2 regions of the Yersinia alsatica genome follow, and region 2 is predicted to be linked to the other one. Evidence: predicted binding sites of a transcription regulator. Region 2 holds the regulator's gene; the other holds the start of a gene.

Region 1 (11,677 bases), 1.9 Mb from region 2:
GGATTACGTCGATATCTTCTATCATCACCGTCCTGACCCGAATACACCATTGGAAGAAACCATGGCGGCACTGGATCTATTAGTCCGCCAAGGTAAAGCACTGTATATCGGCCTATCTAACTATCCGGCAGCACAAATGCGGCAGGCTTGTGAAATTCTGGCGCAACTGGGGACTCCGTGCCTGATTCATCAACCCAAATACTCAATGTTTGAGCGTTGGATTGAAGCCGATTTGCAGGATACGCTGGATGAGTATGGTGTGGGGTCCATTGCCTTTTCCCCACTCGCGGGGGGGTTATTGACCGATCGCTATTTAGCGGGTATCCCGCTGGACTCGCGAGCAGCCAGTGACAGTAAATTCCTTAATCCCGAGCAACTTACGGCGGAGAAACTGGCTAAAGTACGCCAATTGAACGAACTGGCGTTAGATCGTGGACAGAAGCTGTCGCAGATGTCTTTAGCTTGGGTGTTGCGAGGCGGAAGGGTGACATCCGCCCTGATTGGGGCCAGTAAAGTTAGCCAAATCGATGATGCAGTCGGCATGCTGGCAAATACTGAATTCAGTGAAGCTGAAATAAAAATTATTGAAGATATTTTGGTGTAAACGTTTCCTTTTCCATCCCCAGACAGGGGACTCGTCTCCTGTTGATGACCATTCACCACTCTCTTATCATTCTCACAGATAATTCTGAAATCCTTATTTTACAGTTTTATCCGAATCCCAGCAGCGGCGACACTGTTTAAGATACGGTCATAGCCATAAGGCCAAATAAGGATGAATAATGTTAAAAGCGGCCATGTTGAAGCTGAGTGTTGTAAGACCGAGAAGAATAAAACCCCTGTTGCTGATCACTATATTAGCCTGGTTCCCCCTCATTCCCATGGCAAACGCTGAGAGTATTGAGTTACTGCCTAGTGTTTCATTACACATTGGTGAACAAGATCGTAGTGGTAATTATTGGGATGGATATGACTGGCGCGATCGGAAATGGTGGCAAAACCATCAGGGGCGAGATTTAGGTGAGCGTAATCGTCATGGTCATTACTGGGATGGCCATCGCTGGCAAGAGAGAGACTGGTGGAGAAAGAACTATTATTACCACGAGGGGCGCTACTGGAAATATGACAAGCACGCGAGAAAACACCATCGCGGCCACGGTAAAGGTCATGACCATCATCACGACTAAGCGATAATGATGTCTTGGCGGGTAACGAACCCTCACCCGCCTTATTATTCAATTATCTATGATTAAAGCAAACTGATCAGTAAGTAAGCATTGAGTCCAACCACAACCAGAACGATGAGTTTCCCCAAAATCTGAATCAATTTTGAGTTAACCATATCCCCCATTAATTCTTTATTGCCGGTAAAGGCTAACAGCGGCACCAACGCCAGCGCGATACCAAAACTCAGCAATACTTGACTCATTACCAGTATCCGCGTGGCATCCATCCCCGCCAAAATGACGATAAAGGAAGGCAGCATGGTGACCGTGCGGCGTACCCAAATTGGAATATAAAAACGGACAAAGCCCTGCATAACCACTTGCCCGGCTAATGTCCCGACCACAGTGGATGACAGCCCCGCAGCAACCAAACTTAAACCAAAGATAGTCGCCGCAGCATTGCCTAACAGCGGTTGCAACGTCAAATAGGCTTGTTCAATTTCAGCAATACTGCCGTAGCCGTTAAAATGAAAAGCCGCAGCGGCTGTCGCCATCATCGCCAAATTCACAAACCCGGCAATCGTCATCGCAATTGCCACATCTAGCTTGGTCGAAGCATAGCGATCGGCTTTAGAATTCTCACCTGCGGTTTGGGTTAATGATGAATGCAGATAGATAACATGCGGCATAATAGTGGCCCCCAACACCCCGGCGGCTAAAAACACTGCATCCCGATTAGGCAGGTCAGGCACCAGCATTCCCCGCCCCAGCGCGGCAAATTCAGGGCGAGAAAAGATAAGTTCAACAATATAGGCCGCAGCCACAAATAACAGCAGCCCACCAATCACCAGTTCGAGAGGCTTTTGTCCGCGTTTTTGCAGCATAAGAATGAGGAAAGTCGCAATGCCGGTCAGCACTGCCCCTTCTAACAGGGTCACTCCCAATAACAATTTGAACCCAATCGCCGCCCCAATAAACTCAGCCAGATCAGTGGCCATTGCGATGATTTCGGCTTGCACCCAATAAGCCCATACCGCTGGGCGGGGGAAACGATCACGGATGTGCTCAGCCAGATTTTTACCCGTCGCAATACCGAGCTTGGCAGAAAGTAATTGGATAAGCATGGCCATGATGTTGGCCCAAACGACCACCCATAATAAGGTGTAGCCGAATGAAGCACCCGCCTGAATATTGGTCGCGAAGTTGCCGGGGTCGATATAGCCGATGGCTGCGATAAAAGCAGGCCCCATCAGGGAGAGCTTAATCCTCCTTGATGTACGACGGGTTGTATCGACGGCACGACTATTCAACATTCAGTATTACCCTTGGGAAATTTGCGTCTATTCTCTTATCACCAATAATAGTTAAATGATAATAATTATCAAGCGCATTTAGAGCGACAAAACTTATCTCTCTGATAGCTAATACCGTATAAATTGCCGTACAGTAATCGTTAGCAGTTTGTTTCTGAAAAATCCGGCTAAATGTTGCGTCACAATTTCCAAGACTAACAGCTACAATTATCCAAACTAGCATAGTTAAACTACCTTTGTAGCATATTATTAACATGCTATTTTTTGTGATCAACCCCACTAATTTGTTTGCATTTATGAAAGTGAATTTCTATATTTGCAGCCTACGTCTCGTTTTTAATGTAGCCGTTACATAAAATGTCCACGAAAATCTAGCCTGCCTCAAATTTGGAGCACACATGTCCCATATACTGCAGTTTGCGTTGGCCTTAGTCGTGGTGGCCATATTAGCTCTGGCGATCTGTAAGGATCGTAAAAGCATCCGCATTCGGTTTGTTATTCAATTGCTGGTTATTGAAGTTTTGTTGGCGTACTTCTTCCTCCATTCAGAAGCTGGATTAGGTTTTGTGAAAGGATTCGCCGGTCTGTTCGACAAATTACTTGGGTTTGCCGCTACCGGTACCGATTTTGTCTTCGGCAATATGGGGGATAAAGGCCTCGCCTTCTTCTTCTTAAGAGTGCTGTGCCCTATCGTCTTTATTTCTGCCTTGATTGGTATTTTGCAATACATCAAAGTGCTGCCAGTGGTTATCCGTATCATTGGTACTTTACTGTCCAAGGTGAACGGCATGGGCAAGTTGGAATCTTTCAACGCCGTCAGTTCATTGATTCTGGGTCAGTCTGAAAACTTCATCGCTTATAAAGACATTTTGGGCAAAATGTCTGAAAAACGCATGTACACCATGGCAGCAACAGCAATGTCGACAGTTTCCATGTCAATTGTTGGTGCTTATATGTCAATGCTGGACGCGAAGTTTGTGGTTGCAGCGCTGGTGCTTAACATGTTCAGCACCTTTATCGTGTTGTCGTTAATCAACCCGTATAAAGCCGATGATGAAGAAGAATTGCAGCTCAGTAACCTGCATGAAGGCCAAAGCTTCTTTGAAATGCTGGGTGAATACATCCTGGCCGGTTTCAAAGTGGCCATTATCGTTGCGGCGATGTTGATTGGTTTCATCGCATTGATTGCTGCGGTAAATGCTTTGTTCAGCCTGTTATTCGGTATTAGCTTCCAGGGGATCTTGGGTTATGTCTTCTTCCCGTTTGCCTGGGTTATGGGCGTTCCTGCTCATGAAGCCTTGCAAGTCGGTAGTATCATGGCAACCAAACTGGTTTCTAACGAATTCGTGGCGATGATGGACTTGCAGAAAGTCGCATCAGAACTGTCGCCACGCAGTGTGGGTATTCTGTCGGTCTTCTTGGTTTCATTCGCGAACTTCTCTTCCATCGGTATCGTAGCCGGTGCGATTAAAGGCCTGAATGAGCATCAAGGTAATGTGGTTTCTCGCTTTGGTCTGAAACTGCTGTACGGCTCTACACTGGTCAGCGTGCTGTCCGCTTCGATCGCGGGTCTGGTACTCTAATCACCAGAAAACAATCACGAAAAAGGCGCTACGGCGCCTTTTTTTATGTCTGCAATTTCAACTCGCAGAATTCCCCAAAGTCATTGGCGTTGCAGCAAGGCAGCAAGCGAGCAAGTCCCGATGAGCTGACTCCAGTCAGTGATTCGGGTGCGCGAGTACCGCTAACACCGCTGCAATTTCAACACGCAGAATTCCCCAAAGTCATTGGCGCTGCAGCAAGGCAGCAAGCGAGCAAGTCCCGATGAGCTGACTCCAGTCAGTGACTCGGGCGCGCGAGTACCGCTAACACCGCTGCAGCGTCAAGGACAAAGGGGAATTACCAATCAATACCTTTCTGCGCCTTAATCCCAGCATCAAAAGCATGCTTAACTGGCCGTAACTCGCTAACGGTATCTGCCAGGGCGATGAGATCACGATGGCACGCCCGCCCGGTGATGATGACACTTTGGTTCTTGGGCCGATCTTTTAGCGCGGTAATGATTTCATCTAACGCCAAGTAGCCGTAGGTGACCATATAAGTCAATTCATCCAGAATCACGAGCTGGTAAGACGGGTCGGATAACATGCGACAGCCTTGTTGCCATACTTTCTTTGCTGTTTGGGTATCGGCGGCTTTGTCTTGTGTATCCCAGGTGAAGCCGGTCTTCATAATATGAAACTCAACTCCATTGCGGCTGAGCAGGTTATATTCGCCGTTTTCCCATGTTCCTTTAATAAACTGAACCACCCCAACTTGCCGACCATGACCGACAGCTCTTGTTGCTGTACCAAAAGCTGCCGTGCTTTTTCCTTTACCATTGCCAGTAAATACAATGATGATGCCACCGGTTTTGGTGGCATCTGCAACGCGCGTCTCAACTTGTTCCTTTAGATGTTGTTGCCGCTGCTGATACCGTTCTTCACTCATAGTGATATCCTCGCGCAAGATCTATTGATTACAGCCAGCACATGCCTTCATCTGAATCTGGTCAAAGAATGAATTACCTTTGTCATCAAGCAAAATAAAGGCTGGGAAATTCTCAACGTCCATTTTCCATACCGCTTCCATTCCCAGTTCTGGGAACTCGATACATTCCAGACTTTTGATATATTCCTGCGCCAAAATAGCCGCAGAACCGCCGATGCTGCCTAAATAGAATCCACCGTGTTTCTGACAGGCTTCGGTGACCTGCTGGCTACGATTACCTTTTGCCAACATCACTAAACTGCCGCCATGGGATTGGAAAAGGTCAACATACAGATCCATACGCCCTCCAGTTGTTGGCCCCATTGAACCGGAAATAAACTCTTCTGGCTTTTTCGCTGGCCCCGCGTAATAGACCGGGTGATCTTTCATGTACTGCGGTAATTCCTCCCCCTGCTCCAGCCGCTCTTTTAATTTGGCGTGGACAATATCGCGAGCCACAATCAATGAACCATTAAGTGATACGCGGGTAGAAACAGGGTAACGAGAAAGCTGTCGACGAATTTCATCCATCGGTTGGTTAAGGTCGATATTAACCACCGTTCTTTCGTGATTAACTCGCATACTTTCGGGGATATATTGCTCAGGATGCCGCTCTAATTTCTCTAGCCATATCCCTTCTTTGTTTATTTTTGCTTTAATATTTCGGTCAGATGAACATGAAATTGCCATGCCTATCGGGCAGGAACCGCCATGGCGCGGTAAACGAATAACCCGAATATCATGAGCAAAATACTTTCCGCCAAACTGGGCACCTAAGCCAAACTCACGCGAGGCTTGAAGTAACTCGTGTTCCAGTTCAATGTCGCGGAAAGCTTGCCCATATTGGTTACCTTCGGTGGGCAGATTGTCATAATATTTCGTCGAAGCCAGCTTCGCCGTCTTTAACGTCAATTCAGCCGATGTTCCGCCAATTACAAATGCAATATGGTAAGGGGGGCATGCGGCGGTTCCTAACCCTCTCATTTTCTCAATTAAAAAAGCTTTTAGCTTTTTCGGTTCCAACAGCGCTTTTGTCTCTTGATACAGCGCGGCTTTATTTGCTGAACCGCCCCCTTTATTGACAAACAGGAAGGAATATTGCACTCCAGGGGTAGAGAAAATATCAATTTGCGCTGGCAGGTTAGTTCCCGTATTCACTTCGGTATACATGTCCAGAGCAGCATTTTGCGAATGACGCAAATTATCGTCGCGGAAGGTGTTATAGATACCACGGGATAATGCTTGCGCATCATCGATATCCGTCCAAACGCGCTGGCCCTTTTTGGCAATAATAGTGGATGTGCCGGTATCTTGGCAGTTGGGTAAAATACCTTTAGCTGAAATTTCTGAGTTTCGTAATAGTTGGAGCGCAACATATTTGTCATTTTCGCTTGCTTGCGGGTCATGTAAAATAGCCGCAACTTGCTGTTGATGTGCTGGGCGCAGGAAAAACGAGGCATCATGGAAAGCTTGCTGAGATACCAATGTTAGGGCTTCAGGTTCAATTTTTAATATTTCTTTCCCATCAATTTCAATGGTAGAAACATACTTATTTGTTAATAAGTAATAATCTGTTTCATCTTCAGAAAGAGGGAATAGCTCTTGGTAAAAAAACTCTTTTTTATACATTATTTCCACTCTATTAGCCAAAAGGTAAATAGCAGGCAGAACTCACTAAACATTTATATTAAAAAATGGGTTAAGGGATAATATTTCCACATGCTATATGCATTACGCCACCATTATTGATAGGATAAAATAAAAAGCAATTGTTCTATCTGCAACACATAGTGCTGATTGGTGAATAAGTATCTATAAAGGTACAAATTATATATATTCTTTTGAAATTCAGTTAACCCATGTCCTTTTTAGTTCTTCTTCTTTGGATTTTCCATGGACCCAGCGGCTAAATTTTTGCAAACTCCTTAATCCTCTCTTACCGTCTTTATAAGTCAGAACAAAATGGTTGCCCGTGCTCATTGGCAAGTCGCAAGGAATAACCATATCGCCATTTTCTAAATCTTTATGAATGGCAAAACGCGGTAATAACGCCACCCCAAGATTAGAGCGCACAGCTGAGATCAACATTGATAAAAGATCAAAACGTGGCCCCATGCGTACCTGTGGATTATTGACTCCCGAAAGTGCAAACCAATCATACCAAGAGTCTAAACGGGTCGTCTGATGCAGCAATGTGAACTCATCCATTAATTGTTCCGCACGCATCACCTTTTTGTCATCACGCCACAACATACGGCTGCATACAGGCACCAGTTCTTCTTCAAATAGATGCTCATTTTCAGCCCAAGGGCTGCTGAAATCTTCACGCATAATCGCCGCATCATATTTCAGATTCAAAAAATCAGCGGGGGTAGTGAGTGCAATTAAATTAAGGACAATTTCTGGATGATTCTCGTGAAAATCACTGAGATTTGGAATAAGCCAATGTGTACTAAATGTTGGTGTCACCGCCAATTCCAACACTTGCTGAGTAGACTGATAGGACATAATACTTTGTGTATCTCGCTCCAATTGTTCCAAGGTGTCTCTGACTAAACCTAGATAATAGCGCCCGGCGTCATTGAGAAAAATCCGCTTACGTACATGATGAAACAATGAAACATTAAGTAACTCTTCCAGTGCCGTGATCTGGCGGAAAACGGCACTTTGTGTCAACGCCAGCTTCTCTGCGGCTCGCGTATAGCTTTCATATTGAGCAACTGCTTCAAATGTGACTAATAAGTCTGTTTTAGGAATTTTGCACCGCATTGTAACTCACCCATTATTTCATAAAACCATTGATTAGATAGCCTGCTATGCCTAGATATTTATATTAGATATTTAATGCTGATAGAAAGTTACTGCTGGATTTTATTTGGTTTTTAACATACACAAATTTATTTATATAAACACAGCCCTCGGCTGTTTTTGTGATAGCCCTCATAATTATCAATAACAAATGTAATATTGAAGTTAAAAAAACAAAGTAATGAATAAAAACATAATTAATGACAATGCAAAAAATTTAAATAATAAATTTCAAATAAAAATTAAATGTCATATATTCTGAAGAGTTCATTCCAAAAAATGATTAAATAATGAGAGCATGGTCAAGTAACTTATTTTTCTGTTCATGGATAATGAGGCCGCACTTAAATCATATTTTATTTTTACATGCTATTTTTTGATGATTAATTTTAAAAAATTTTATGCCTTCTCTGTTATATAAAGGTTGCTCTAATGAGTATAGGAAAAGTGTTATTAGTAGGAGCGGGGCCAGGGGATGCATCATTAATCACCGTAAAAGGGCTACTTGCTATCCGTGAAGCCCAAGTTATCGTTCATGACCGTTTAGTTAATCTTGAGCTCATTGCTCAAGCACCCGCAAATTGCCAAATTATTAATGTCGGAAAAAACTCAAATCACCATCCAGTTCCGCAAGAACATATCAATCAAATTCTCATTGATCACGCTTTAGCCGGTAAAAATGTCGTGCGCCTTAAAGGGGGGGATCCCTATGTATTTGGCCGTGGGGGAGAAGAAGCTGAATGCCTGGCACAGCACAATATCCCGTTTGAAATCGTGCCGGGCATTAGCTCTTCCATCGGCGGATTAGCCTACGCGGGGATCCCGGTCACACACCGTCATTTTGCTTCCAGTTTTCATGTTGTCACTGGACATATGTGTCAGGGAAATGAACCACAGAATTGGAATGCACTGGCACAGTTAGATGGCACGCTGATCGTGCTGATGGGAATGAGCCGACAAGAAGAGATTTGCCAGCGACTGATTAAGGGGGGCAAGTCACCCGATACACCTGCCGCGGCAGTGATGTATGCCAGTCAGCAACAACAGGAAATGGCTAAAGGAACACTTAGCACGCTAAAAGATGAAATTGCGCGGAAAAAGATCCATGCTCCGGCGCTGCTGGTCATTGGAAATGTGGTTAATCTTAGTGATGTACTGGCTTTTACCTCTCATCCAATCGATATCAATCATGAGCCACTGTTGCAGGCAATATAATGTATTGTCTACAAAAGGATTTTTATTATCGGGATGCTGCTCATGGCTGAAGCCTACTGCCCTGCTTCCTGCGGTGAATTGCTCCAGGGATGGATTATGGGTGGAGAAAAGCTTATCTCCTGCCCAATAAATTGGTATAGCAAAGTGTCGGTTACCCAAGGAAAACCCGGCCGATGTGAGCGACCACGCATGCGCCAAATGGTTAAGCAAGTGTTAGTGCATTTTGGCCAATCACCGCGACTTGCCAACAATATTTGCATCGAATTTGAATCGACCATCCCTGTGGCAAAAGGGCTCGCCAGCAGTACCGCAGATATTGCCGCCGCCGCTGTTGCCACCACCCGGTTACTGGGACAATCACTGAGTGATGAATCACTGGCTAAACTCTGTGTGGCAATTGAGCCCACCGACAGCACCATATTTAAAGATCTCACCCTTTTTGATCACCAGACGGCACGAACTCGTCAGCCATTTCCCTGGCTGCCTGACATCGACATTTTGCTATTGGAGAGCCCACAGACATTACTGACAGAAGAATTCCATCAGAGAAACCACCATTCATCTCTGCTGAAACAAGCCCCCAATTTGGCTAAAGCGCTGCAACAGTTCCAGTTAGCGCATGAAAAACAGTGTTGTCATAAGCTTGGTGAAGCAACCACACTCAGTGCTATTGCCAGCCAGTCGGTGCTACCGAAGCCCAAGTTTCGTCAATTATTAGATCTTGTCGAGCACAGTGGTATATATGGTTTGAATGTTGCCCATAGTGGCAGCGTTATTGGGCTGCTATTTAACCATCGACAACATGATATTGAGTGTCTTCTCAGTGTGCTACAGCAAAAACAGTTAATTAAATATTATCCGCAGACACATTTAGTCAAGATGGTTGCTGGTGGAGTACGTTAATCAATGTAAGAAAAGAGTCACTATATCTTATAGTGGCTAATGTGACCTTTAGGATGAATAAGCACCATTTCATATTTAATGCAGCAAAATCAAAATATGAACCTCATCACAGTATGGGAATAAAAGGATAATCAAACATTGGTCACAGTTTCTCCATAAATATTATCTATTTTAAAAATAACATTCATACAATATCATTAACAAAATAAGATTACTTATTTTATAACCTTGATTTTATTAGATTAAAAAACAATATTAGTGAGAATAAAAATAAAAAAAGTCACTTTTAATTTTTTATCAAGACCTCCTGATAATAAATCAATTGTACTTTATTTATCTGAGAAGCACATTAAGCAGCAATAAAAACCCTAACAGAGAATGATAATTTTTTTGGCCAGAGGGAATGAAGCTCGTTATTAAAAAATAAAAATCACTCAGAAATAAAATAGTTTCGCGTAGGAAGTTAAATGCTTATTTGACTTCCCACCTACCAAAAAAAATATATGGAACGTAATCTACATAGAGGGCTTAACATGCAAAACCCAACAATTGTTATTGGCGTCATTGGTGCTGATTGCCATGCTGTTGGTAATAAAGTGCTAGACCGAGTATTTACCATGCACAATTTTAACGTAATTAACCTCGGTGTGATGGTGAGTCAAGATGAATATATTGATGCCGCCATTGAAACCGGTGCTCAGGCCATTGTCATTTCCTCTATTTATGGACATGGTGAAGTCGACTGTATTGGCATGCGCGAGAACTGCGTTGAACGCGGAATAGGTGAAATATTGCTCTACGTCGGCGGGAATCTGGTTATTGGTAAACATGATTTTTCAGAGATTGAAACCAAATTTAAAGCGATGGGTTTCAACCGTGTCTTCGCACCAGACACGGATCTGGAATTAGTTTGTTCCCTTATGAAGCGCGATATTGACCATGTGATACAAACAGAGGAAACAGCTGAGGGCATGCAATGATCAGCGTTTCTATCGATATTGGCTCCACTTGGACCAAAGGAGCAGTGTTCGAGGTTGGGGATAATGACCAGATTGAAGTGAAAAACTATGCATTATCCCCCACGACACCACAACATTTAGCCGATGGGTTCTTTTCAGTCTTGAATAAGATCCTGAATGTGAGTGATGCCCGACCACTGTTGGCCTCTGGGAAGGTCAAAATTGATTACTCCTCTTCGGCTAAAGGGGGGCTTTCTGTTGCGGCTATCGGGTTGGTGCCCAATATTACCCTCGAGTCTGCCAAAGTTGCGGCGCACTCTGCCGGGGCCAAAGTGTCACAACATTTCTCCTATAACTTGAATAAATCAGATGTCCGGGCTTTGGAAACATCACCGCCAGATATCCTGCTATTTACCGGCGGTACTGATGGTGGCGACTGCAATCACGGCTTATTGAACGCCAAATTATTGGCTCAATCGGACCTTGAATGCGCCATTATTTATGCCGGAAATCGTGACCTGGATGATGATGTACAGGAGATCCTCGCTAATAAAGATTTAACCATTGTCGATAATGTTCTGCCCAATCTTGATAGCCCTAACCCTTATGGCGCGCGTAAAGCTATTTGTGACATTTTTCTGCACAAAATTGTGAAAGGGAAAGGTTTAGACGTCATCGTCAATCAAACCGGTGAAGAACCATTACCAACTCCTTATTCAGTCTTTGAATTAGTTCAGCAAATTCGCCTGCATGTCCCCGAGTGGGAAACATTTATGCTGATTGA
Region 2 (11,677 bases):
TTTTCTTGCTGTGGTTACTGGCCGAGCTTTTCGAGCAATTGCCGGAAGTGGGGGATGTCGAGAAGCCCAAACTGGTCTTTTTCTTTGATGAGGCTCATTTGTTGTTCACCGACGCTCCGACGGCGCTGGTGGATAAAGTTGAGCAAGTGGTGCGGCTGATTCGCTCCAAAGGTGTCGGCATCTATTTTGTGACACAAAATCCATTGGATATTCCAGATAAGATCCTCGGCCAACTGGGCAATCGGGTGCAGCATGCGCTGCGTGCTTTTACTCCACGGGATCAAAAAGCAGTGAAAGCGGCGGCACAAACCATGCGAGCAAACCCGGCATTCAGTGCTGAGCAGGTGATTACCGAGCTGGGTGTCGGCGAGGCACTCATTTCTTTCCTTGATGAGAAAGGGCGGCCCAATATTGTTGAGCGCGCTATGGTTATTGCTCCGCAATCCAAAATGGGCGCACTGGATGCCGCCGCACGTAATCACGCCATCAATCATTCGCCGCTTTATGGCCGCTACGAAGAGATGGTTGACCGCGAATCGGCGTATGAGAAATTATCTGCTGGTGGGTTCTCGACCTTAGGCGACTCGGCGGCAGGAGAAGCTCCTGCCTCTTCGCAATCTGCACCTAAGGGCGGCGGATTGATGGATGGGTTGAATGATTTGCTGTTTGGCTCAACAGGCCCGCGTGGCGGGAAACGTGATGGTATTGTTCAGACCGCGGCTAAAAGTATGGCGCGTGATTTGGGCCGACAAATTTTGCGTGGTGTTCTGGGGTCAATTACGGGTGGGCGTAAGCGTTAACCTGATTTTTTGGATATGAAATGCTGTTATTGATCGATAATTACGACTCATTTACCTACAACCTGTACCAATATTTTTGTGAATTGGGTGCAGAGGTAGTCGTTAAACGTAATGATAAAGTGCAATTAACTGATATTGAAGAACTCTCGCCTTCACATTTGGTGATTTCTCCCGGCCCCTGTACCCCCAATGAGGCCGGGATCTCGTTAGCGGCCATTCATCATTTTGCCGGTAAGCTGCCGATATTGGGAGTCTGTCTGGGCCATCAGGCGCTGGGGCAGGCCTTTGGTGCGCGCATTGTGCGGGCACGGCAAGTGATGCACGGTAAAACCACGGCAATTTGCCATAATGGTCAAGGGGTTTTCCGTGGCTTGAATCAGCCGCTGACGGTGACCCGTTATCACTCTCTAGTTATTGCCCCCGATTCATTGCCTGACTGTTTTGAAGTAACGGCCTGGACGGAGCAAGACGGGGTTATGGATGAGATTATGGGCATTCGCCATCGTACATTGCCCTTGGAGGGGGTACAGTTCCATCCTGAAAGCATTCTCAGCGAGCAAGGTCACCAATTATTGGATAATTTCCTTAAAAATTAGTTGGTTGATTTAGAATGGCTAATTAAGTGATTTTTTTGTTTGCCTGATTGTGATTTTTTATGCATATTTTGTGATTATATTTTCACATGCCAATAATTGGCAGCTATGCCCAATAGATTTCGAGTTGCAGGCAGCCAACAACCCTGCCGCTTGAAAGATGAAGGGTTTATCAGGGTGGACAGCGTAATGGCAGATAAATTAGCAGTAGACCGCAGTACATTCGATCAGGTGATTTTGCCTGTTTATGCACCAGCGCAGTTTATCCCAGTAAAAGGGAAAGGCAGCCGTGTATGGGACCAGCAAGGTACCGAATACATTGATTTTTCAGGTGGAATTGCGGTAACTGCCCTCGGTCATTGTCATCCTAAACTGGTTGAAGCTTTACACCAGCAGGGGGAAACGCTCTGGCATACCAGCAATGTCTTCACCAATGAACCAGCATTGCGCTTAGCGAAAAAACTGATTGATGCCACCTTCGCTGATCGGGTTTTCTTTGCCAATTCCGGTGGTGAGGCAAACGAAGCGGCCTTCAAGCTGGCGCGGCACTATGCCATTGAGCGCCATAGCCCTTATAAAACCAAAATCATTGCGTTCCACAATGCCTTCCATGGGCGCACTTTCTTCACGGTTTCTGTCGGCGGTCAGCCAAAGTATTCTGATGGTTTTGGCCCAAAACCGGCGGATATTGTCCATGTGCCATTCAATGATCTGGCGGCGGTAAAAGCAGTTATGGATGACCACACTTGTGCCGTGGTACTTGAGCCAATTCAAGGTGAAGGGGGCATAACCTCGGCCACTCCAGAATTTCTGCAAGGCGTACGTGCGCTGTGCGATCAGCATAAAGCTCTGCTGGTGTTTGACGAAGTGCAAAGTGGTATGGGTCGTAGCGGTAAGCTGTTTACCTATATGTATTATGGTGTGACGCCAGATATTCTCACCACAGCCAAAGCACTGGGGGGCGGTTTCCCTATCAGCGCGATGCTCACCACAGAAGAGATTGCCTCAGTCATGGCTGTTGGTACCCACGGTACCACCTATGGTGGCAATCCGCTGGCCTGTGCGGTCGCAGAGGCTGCGCTAGATGTGATTAATACCCCTGAGGTACTTGATGGCATTGAACAGCGCCACGGCCTGTTTGTGCAAGCTCTACAAGACATCAATAGCCGCTATCATGTGTTCAGTGACATTCGTGGCATGGGGCTATTGATTGGTGCAGAATTAACGCCGCAATACCGTGGCCGCGCCCGCGAGTTCCTGACAGCAGCAGCAGCGAATGGTTTGATGATCCTTAATGCCGGGCCGGATGTGTTGCGCTTAGCGCCTTCGCTGGTGGTTGAGCTGGAGGATATCGAGCAGGGGATGGTGCGTTTGGCAACAGCCATCGCCAGTTTGGTTAATGCGCACTGAGTTACGGCGCAAGAAATCGTAATAAAGAGAGGCGCTTAGCCTCTCTTTTTGTTTTTAAACCTGATTAACTCTTTAGAATCTTATAACTTCCGGCTGCGCCAAATACCGTGGTGGGGCTGTTGCTGCCAGGCCAACGATGAAACCGTGTGCATCACACTGAGGTGCGACAAGATTCGACGTAAATTACGTTCCAGCTCAGAGAGTTGGGTATCAGCATCGACATCGGGCATTTGGACAAAATCGTTATTCCCCTCACTGTTATCCGACTCCAGCCGCTGCTGACATTGCTGAATGGCAATCTCACATAACTGCAAGTAATCCTGCGCCTGTTTAATGCTCATCTGGCTATGACCATGTTCAGCCGTGGTGGTTGCTTCTGTTAACGGATGTTCTCGCGTCAGGATCGTCATTTCATTGATATGTCCGACAACAAGTTCGCTATGAGTGGCCCAAAGCCGCATATCAGCCAAGTATTTGGAGTTAAATCCCGGTTCTTGCATGGCCTGGTTCAGTGAACTTAGCACCGCATTACTGGCTTTATTGACCTGAAGCCGTTCATAGGCCAGTTGCCCAATATTCGGGTCAGGGGTCAGCAACAATTGTAGGATTTTCTGGTATTTCTCCAATGCCTGATGGGCATTTTTACGCAGCAGGCCGCTTTGCCACTGAGGCCACAACCACAGGGCGCTGGCAAAGGCCAAAGCACAGCCTATCAAGGTGTCGAGCAAACGCGGAACTAAGAAGTCAGCCCCTTCGCCGGTCAATAACTGCAAGATATACACCGCAGTAATCGTTCTGCCGATTACGGATAAACCGTAGTTTTTGCGCTGTACCAGACTGGCGAGCAAAGTGATGAGCAACATAATGCTCAATGTCGTCCCTTCCGGCATCTGTAAGTGCAATAAACCCGCCGCCAATATCAGCCCAATTAAAGTCCCCATGGCACGGTGATGAATACGTATCTTGGTGGCGTTATACCCGTTTTGCGTGACCAGCATCACGGTGAGTAAGATCCAGTAAGGTTTAGGTAAGTGGATCAGAGTACCGATGTAGCTCCCTGCGGCCAACGTCACCCCCATGCGGGCGGCATCGCGCAATGGACTGGATTTAAACGATAAATAGCTGACGAATGCTGGCCAGAGAGGTTGGGATAACTGACTGGCCATCAAGTCGCGGTCATATTGCGGACGGCGGTCACTCAGGATCTGGGTAACATGGCTGATGTGGTAATAGCAGAATTGCGCAACCGAATTGTCTGGATGCTGTTGGGCAATTTCTTCGAGTTCGACGAGTGCATCGCCAGCACTGAAATGTTCTTTCGCGCGGTGGTGGTAGAGAATATCGTCGGCAATGGTGCGCATCTGGGCCGAGATATTATCCATATTGCGGTGAAGCACCGTAATTATCGGGCTCTGGTCAATCAGCTCTTGCACTTTTTCTGGCTGATTGAGTGCCGCAGTAATGTGCTCCTGCAAATCGAGTGCCATCTGGAACAAGCCCACTAGCCGCTTTTGCTCAGTTTTAGTGGCATTCGATAACAAGTTAAATTGTTGATAAAGCTGATTAATTTTATCCATTATAGCTTGTTGCCTGTCGAGCAATGGCGGCATGGCTTTTTCTGGCTCAAGATGCTGGTCAAACAAACTGTATTTAGCATCGCAATAATCAGCCAGTAAACGATAAAGCTGGCTCAGAGGCTCGCGGATGGGTTGGTCTTTACAGAGCCGGAACCAGATCCAGGTAAAACCACCGTACCAGAGGGTCCCCACCGCACACATCAATGGTGCCTGCCAAATAGGTGCGCGCCCTACCATGCTGAGGCTGAATATGGCGGCGATCAGTGCGGCAGGTAACATGCGGCCATTGAGCGGGCTAATAGCACCAGAGACTCCGAGAGTGAGCGCCAACCCCAACATCACCCAAGGTAACGGAATATCCCACATCAGCAACTGCTGGGTTAGGAAGCTACTCAGGGTAAAAATGGTGCCGCCAATAATCAGGCGTCGGAAAAAATGTTGGTGTGGAGTATCTAGCGCGGCAATATTGCAGCATGCGGGTATCAGGGAGAACATTAATCCCAGCCGCAAATCGCCAATGGCAAAGCCCAATGCTGCGGGCAGGCAGAGAACCAATGTTTGGCGGAGTGCATAGTTAACTTCAGGATGATAAATAAGCCGTTGCCACTTCATGTAGGCCCCAGAAATTTATTAATCACACAAGCGAAGAAAACCAGTGCCGAGGGTAATCGGCACTGGTTTATGGGGAATTAACGGGTGCCGTAAACGACAATCGTTTTACCGTGTGCGGAGATCAGGTTTTGATCTTCCAGCATTTTTAGTATGCGCCCCACAGTTTCGCGGGAGCAGCCAACTATTTGACCAATTTCCTGGCGGGTAATTTTAATCTGCATCCCATCTGGGTGGGTCATGGCATCAGGTTGTTTTGCCAGATTAAGCAGCGTTTGTGCAATGCGCCCAGTTACATCAAGGAAGGCGAGGTTACCCACTTTCTCTGATGTAATTTGTAGGCGGCTCGCCATTTGTGAAGACAGGCGCATCAAGATATCTGGATTTACCTGAATCAGCTGACGGAATTTTTTGTAAGAAATTTCAGCCACTTCACAGGCGGTTTTTGCTCTGACCCAGGCACTACGTTCTTGGCCTTCTTCAAATAATCCAAGCTCGCCGATGAAATCCCCTTGGTTTAGATAGGAGAGAATCATCTCTTTACCTTCTTCATCTTTGATAAGCACCGCAACGGAGCCTTTCACGATGTAGTAAAGCGTTTCGGCCTTTTCACCTTGGTGAATTAGCGTACTCTTCGATGGATATTTGTGGATATGGCAATGAGACAGGAACCATTCGAGAGTCGGGTCTGTTTGTGGCTTGCCGAGAACCATTCGCTGTTATCCTCTGTTGTTATCGCTGCCTAACTTAACAGGGCTCAGAGTTCCCTGCACGGCGTGCTTATAAAATACACTTTCTCTTAGCATATTAATTTGCTCAACTGCCGAAAGGTATAGCCAAGATACGTACCGGATAGAAACCCTTCACTGAGTATTGATCACTACCCCATTTAATTCTAGAAACAACACTTTCGGTTCTGTTTGTAGCACAGGATGAAGCTACTGTCTTGTGTTGTATCGCTTCAGCATGATGAACATCGGGTTACATTGCCAGTTTGTAAATGAAAGGGTAGTCTGAATCAGAAAATTTAACCGGGAGCAAGAGTTATGCAGGCACGTGTAAAGTGGGTTGAAGGACTGACATTTTTGGGTGAATCCGCATCAGGTCATCAAGTTTTGATGGATGGTAATGCCGGAGACAAAGCACCAAGCCCAATGGAAATGCTATTAATGTCAGCAGGCGGCTGTAGTGCCATTGATGTCGTGTCTATTTTGCAAAAAGGGCGTAACGATGTGCGCGATTGCGAAGTGACGTTAACTTCACAGCGCCGGGAAGAGGCTCCGCGCTTGTTTACGCAAATCAACCTGCACTTTATTGTCAGTGGCAAAGGTTTGACCGACAAAATTGTTGAGCGGGCGGTTGAGCTGTCAGCTGAAAAATATTGCTCGGTTTCTTTGATGTTGGGGAAAGCGGCCAAGATTACCCACAGTTTTGAAATCCGCGAAATCGCGTAAGCAAACTCTACGTACTTGAAGCTGCGGAGATATTGGTTGCCACTTCAAGTACGTAGAAGATTAAATAATTTTCTTACCTTCCAACAGTTGCTGAACCAGCGGAGCCATGATCAGCTCCATTGCCAGCCCCATCTTGCCGCCGGGCACCACCAACGTATTGATATTTGATATAAACGACCCTTGCAGCATTGCCAGCAAGTAAGGGAAATCGATTTGATCCAAGCCTCTAAAATGAATAACAACGAAGCTTTCATCCAGCGATGGGATTGCTTTGGCGGCAAAAGGGTTGGAAGTGTCGACAGTGGGCACGCGCTGGAAGTTAATATGGGTACGCGAGAATTGGGGCGTAATGTAATTGATATAGTCGTCCATGGAGCGCACCACCGAATCCATCACCGCCTCACGAGAATGACCACGTTCGCCAGTATCCCGCACCAGTTTTTGAATCCACTCCAGATTGACTATTGGCACCACGCCGACCAGTAAATCCACATGTTTCGCCACATCATGATGCTCGGTCACGACACCGCCGTGCAGACCTTCATAAAACAGCACGTCGGTGGGTTCTGGCAGGGCCTCCCACGGGGTGAAAGTGCCGGGAATCTGGTTATAGGGCACCGCTTCATCATAGGTGTGCAAATACTTACGTGAGCGTCCGGTACCCAACGCGCCATATTGCGAAACACTCTCTTCTAACTGACCAAAATCATTGGCCTCTGGGCCAAAATAGCTAATATGCCGACCTTGATCCCGGGCCTTACGGATAGCGGCATCCATTTCGGGGCGGGTGTAGCGATGGAAGCTGTCACCTTCAATTTGCGCCGCGCGGATATTCAATTGCTGAAAAATCTTGCGAAACGCCAGGCTGGTGGTTGTCGTCCCTGCGCCACTTGAGCCGGTAACGGCTATAACCGGATGTTTAGTTGACATATTAGCTGTAACTCCATGGGGTTAGTTAACTCAGTGGACGGGCTGAAATTGCCTGTTTTTTTATGGTTAATGGTTATTTTTAGGGCAAAGTCTCCGGCTTGTCACTCTGATTTTACTTAAAGGCTCGCGTGACAAGGCAAGGGCTATTGGGACTCTTCTGCTCCAGCACGAAATGCGCCGCGCGGCATAATATTGATGGTTTCGTGTAACTCAGACCACACTAATACCGCTTCACCACTGACCAACTGGCGGCGAACATCTTCGACTTTCTGCGCCAATGAGCGCTCGTGTTCACCGTAGTCAGTACCTTCACGTAGGACAAAAGCTTCCAGCAAACTGTCCAGTGTTTCACTGTCGATTTGCTGCCAAGGGATCATCATGACTGCTGCTCCAGATAAGGGGAAAGCCAGGCTGGAATACGTTGTTCCAGCCACATTTGTGGGTGTTTTAATGAGCCGCCGACAAAACCGACATGGCCGCCATGCTCGGTTAACTGATAATCAATATTGGCCGGTAATTCGCGGAGATTGGGGATAACCTCGGCCGTCATGAATGGGTCATCTTTGGCGTGAATGATCAGTAATGGGGTGGTAATTTGCGGCAATAACGGCAGCGCGCTGCAACGGCGATAGTAATCCACTGCATCATTAAAACCATGTATTTTAGCTGTAATGACATCATCGAAATCTCTGATTCGCCGCAATCCTTTTAACTGCGCCAGATCCAGCGGCAAACTGCCAGGGTAATGTAACAGCTTACGCGTAGCGTTTAATTTCAACTGGTTCAATAGGTAGCGCTGATAGACGCGAGAGAATCCTTGCTCCATACGGTTGGCACAAGGTTCAAGCATGAGCGGCGCGGAAACCACAACTGCGGCCTGTAACAGGCTATCTTGCCGCTGTTCAGCTAAATAAAAGGCCAGCATATTGCCACCTAAAGAGAAGCCGACGGCAGCGGTAGGCACCTGACCATAGCTTTGCCGTAACCAACGCAGGAAGAAGCGCGCATCTTCTGTTTCACCGGAATGATAGATACGAGACTTACGATTTGGCTCGCCGCTACACCCACGAAAATGCATTACTACACCCAGCCAGCCTTTGGCCTGAGATGCGCGCAGCAAACCGTGGGCATAGGGGCTGTAAAAGTTTCCTTCCAGACCGTGGAATAACACCAATCTGGGCTTATCGCGCGCCAGCTCAGGGTTTTCACTCCAGGCCAGGTCAACAAAATCCCCATCGGGTAATTCCAGCCGCTGCCAAAAAGGTTGCAGTTGTACGCGCCGCCTGACCAGCCGTGGCAGCAGTGTTTGTAGGTGTGGATTACTGGCGCCGACCAGCGGGCGGAATGTTTCATGCATATGGTGAATGAAAATCATGTAGTTGCTCTTGTGTGATCAATAGCACACTGTTAGCTTCATGGGTATATCGCGCATCATTTTGGGTGAGAGGCACCCGTCTCATGGAACTGAGTTTATTTCTTTCAATGATAGGTTTTCTTTGGGTTGCAGCTATTACCCCCGGTCCGAACAATATGTTACTGACCTCTGCCGGGGCCAATTTTGGCTTTATGCGCTCTATCTGGTTGATGCTGGGCATTATGTTGGGTATGCAGAGCATGCTGTTGTTGGTGGCGTTTGGGGTCGGCGGGCTGATTCTTATCTATCCATCCATTCACTTAATACTCAAAATTCTGGGTAGCCTCTATCTGTTGTGGTTGGCATGGAAAATTGCCACTTCGGCCTACGAAAAGTTGGAAACCAACGTCGCCCCGTCAAAACCGTTGCGTTTGTATCAAGGCTGGTTATTGCAATTCCTCAATCCAAAAGCCTGGCTGATGGGATTAGGTTCGGTCGCCAGTTTCAGTATGGCGGGAGCGGCCTATAATCATTCTATCGTCATGATAAGTCTTGGCATGTTTATGGTGAATTTGGTCGCTGGGATTATTTGGCTGGGGTTCGGCACCTTAATTGGCCGCCTGTTACGTAGCCGCCGCGCCTGGTTTACCTTTAATATTTCGATGGGCTTGCTGACGGCAGCCTGTGTGTTATTGATTTGGCATTAGTCGACCACTGGGGCTAAGTGATGGCTTATAACTATTTTCATGTTGATGCTTTTATCGGCGCAGGACTATCTGGCAATCCCGCTGGGGTCTATTTGCTGAAAAAACCACTCTCAACAGCAGAGATGCAACGTATTGCCGCTGAGATTAATTTGCCGGAAACCAGTTTTGTGTGGGATGAAGGGGATAAATCGGCGATCCGTTGGTTTACCCCAGAACGTGAAGTGGATTTATGTGGCCACGGCACCTTGGCGGCGGCACATGTGATGTTCAGTCTGGTTAACCCCGCTTTGCATGATATCTGTTTTCGCAGTGCCAGTGGTGATTTGCATGTCAAGCGTGATGACAATGTTTTTGGCCGATTGTCGCTAGATTTCCCTTCATTACCTCCCGAGCAGATAGCTATTCCAACGCAGTTAGCAGCGCTACTCGGTGTGGACATTGAGCAGCTTTGGCAAGCCAAATCCCTGCTGGTAGTGCTGGCGAATGAGCAACAGGTTCAGCAATTACAGCCCGATATTGTCGCGCTGATTGCCTACACCGGCCGAGGGGTGATTGTGACGGCTCCCGGTCATCCCGATGATAAGGTTGATTTTGTCTCGCGCTACTTTAGCTTGGGTAGTAACGAAGATCCGGTGACGGGTTCTGCACATTGCACATTGATGCCCTATTGGGTGGCTCGCTTGGGAAGAACGTCACTGCATGCCCGCCAGATATCTGCGCGCGGAGGCGAATTATTCTGCACGTTAGCCGGTGATCGCACCTTGATTGCCGGAGATGCCCGCATATTTTTAAAAGGCGAAATCTCCCTCTAACTTGACGTTGTAGACTATCCATTCAGATTTTTCTTATCACATAAGGGAATAAAGAATATTTTTTTATTCCTTTTGTCATATTGCTCCTTCAGGTATCACTGTCATCTCAGAGCGCCGGGTGCGCTCAGGGTCGCACTAATAGCGAATGACCGAGTTAAATGAGCGGAGTGAACCATGGCGATAACCTTTTCTTCTACCGCAACTCGCGGTCTCTTACGATCTGGCGGTGTACTCTTGGCTCTGTCACTGGTGGTGACCAGTGCGCATGCGGTTGATGTTACAGTGGCTTACCAGACGTCCGCCGAGCCGGCAAAAGTGGCTCAGGCGGATAACAGCTTTGCCAAGCTTTCTGGGGCCAACGTAGATTGGCGCAAGTTTGATAGCGGCTCCAGTGTGGTCAGAGCATTAGCTTCGGGTGATGTGCAGATTGGCAATATTGGTTCCAGCCCACTGGCGGTGGCCGCCAGCCAAAATGTTCCGATTGAAGTTTTCCTGCTGGCCTCACAGCTAGGCAGCTCTGAAGCGCTGGTGGTCAAAAAAGAGATCAAAAACCCGCAGGATTTGATTGGTAAACGGATTGCCGTGCCGTTTATCTCGACCACCCATTACAGCTTACTGGCAGCCCTGAAACATTGGGGTATCAAGCCGGATCAGGTCACTATCCTCAATTTACAACCCCCAGCTATCGCCGCTGCCTGGCAACGGGGAGACATTGATGGTGCCTATGTTTGGGCTCCAGCCGTGAATGAATTAGCCAAAACCGGCACGGTCTTGACCGATTCGGCCCAAGTGGGTCAGTGGGGCGCACCAACACTGGATGTTTGGGTCGTTCGTAAAGACTTCGCCAAAGCACATCCTGAAGTAGTGACCGCCTTTGCCCGCAGTGCATTGGCCGCTCAAGGGGCTTATTTGGCGCAACCAGAACAATGGCTCAAAAACGCAGAACATCTGGGCCAACTGGCGCGCTTAAGTGGTGTTCCTGCCGAACAAGTGCCGGAATTGGTGAAAGGCAATACTTACCTACCGGTGGCGCAACAGATAACACAGTTGGGCCAGCCAGTGGATCAGGCTATCCGTGATACTGCCGCGTTCTTGAAAGAGCAAGGCAAAATCCCGCAGGTTGCCAGTGATTATCGCGATTTCGTCACCGACCGCTTTGTGAAACAAGTTCAGGCAACACCGCAGTCTTAGGAGCCATCATGCTAAACGTGCACGGCCTGTGGGCCGAATATCAGGGCAAACCTGCCTTACAGGATGTGTCATTACAAATCGCATCCGGACAGTTGGTCGTGGTATTGGGGCCATCAGGCTGTGGCAAAACCACATTATTGAATTTGATTGCCGGGTTTATGGAGCCTTCAGCTGGCAGCATCACTCTGGATAATATTCTGGTTCACGGCCCAAGTGCCGAGCGGGGAGTGGTGTTCCAGC

The links. Region 2 encodes CRP, which controls carbon source genes, mostly activating them, when cyclic AMP is high. Its sites were predicted from a motif close to ATGTGANNNNNNTCACAT; they were not measured.
Positions count from the first base shown of each region.
Region 1: N0H69_RS09535 (NupC/NupG family nucleoside CNT transporter) is a predicted target of CRP. The motif match lies at 2,744-2,761, and genes of this name have one in related genera.

Region 1 covers NZ_CP104006.1:2,141,164-2,152,840, reverse strand. Annotated here, with positions in the region: gene N0H69_RS09550 (aldo/keto reductase) at 1-604, shown strand, start outside; gene N0H69_RS09545 (DUF2502 domain-containing protein) at 783-1,187, shown strand; gene N0H69_RS09540 (Nramp family divalent metal transporter) at 1,250-2,479, opposite strand; gene N0H69_RS09535 (NupC/NupG family nucleoside CNT transporter) at 2,878-4,062, shown strand; gene cobO (cob(I)yrinic acid a,c-diamide adenosyltransferase) at 4,379-4,969, opposite strand; gene N0H69_RS09525 (fumarate hydratase) at 4,991-6,637, opposite strand; gene N0H69_RS09520 (LysR substrate-binding domain-containing protein) at 6,857-7,777, opposite strand; gene cobA (uroporphyrinogen-III C-methyltransferase) at 8,249-9,031, shown strand; gene N0H69_RS09510 (GHMP family kinase ATP-binding protein) at 9,074-9,934, shown strand; gene glmS (methylaspartate mutase subunit S) at 10,468-10,914, shown strand; gene glmL (methylaspartate mutase accessory protein GlmL) at 10,911-11,677, shown strand, end outside.
Region 2 covers NZ_CP104006.1:270,697-282,373, forward strand. Annotated here, with positions in the region: gene N0H69_RS01075 (helicase HerA-like domain-containing protein) at 1-800, shown strand, start outside; gene N0H69_RS01080 (aminodeoxychorismate synthase component II) at 821-1,396, shown strand; gene argD (bifunctional acetylornithine/succinyldiaminopimelate transaminase) at 1,583-2,803, shown strand; gene N0H69_RS01090 (YccS/YhfK family putative transporter) at 2,884-4,992, opposite strand; gene crp (cAMP-activated global transcriptional regulator CRP) at 5,070-5,702, opposite strand; gene N0H69_RS01100 (OsmC family protein) at 6,036-6,443, shown strand; gene N0H69_RS01105 (phosphoribulokinase) at 6,504-7,373, opposite strand; gene N0H69_RS01110 (YheU family protein) at 7,517-7,753, opposite strand; gene N0H69_RS01115 (hydrolase) at 7,750-8,730, opposite strand; gene N0H69_RS01120 (LysE family translocator) at 8,832-9,434, shown strand; gene N0H69_RS01125 (PhzF family protein) at 9,455-10,246, shown strand; gene tauA (taurine ABC transporter substrate-binding protein) at 10,421-11,437, shown strand; gene tauB (taurine ABC transporter ATP-binding subunit) at 11,446-11,677, shown strand, end outside.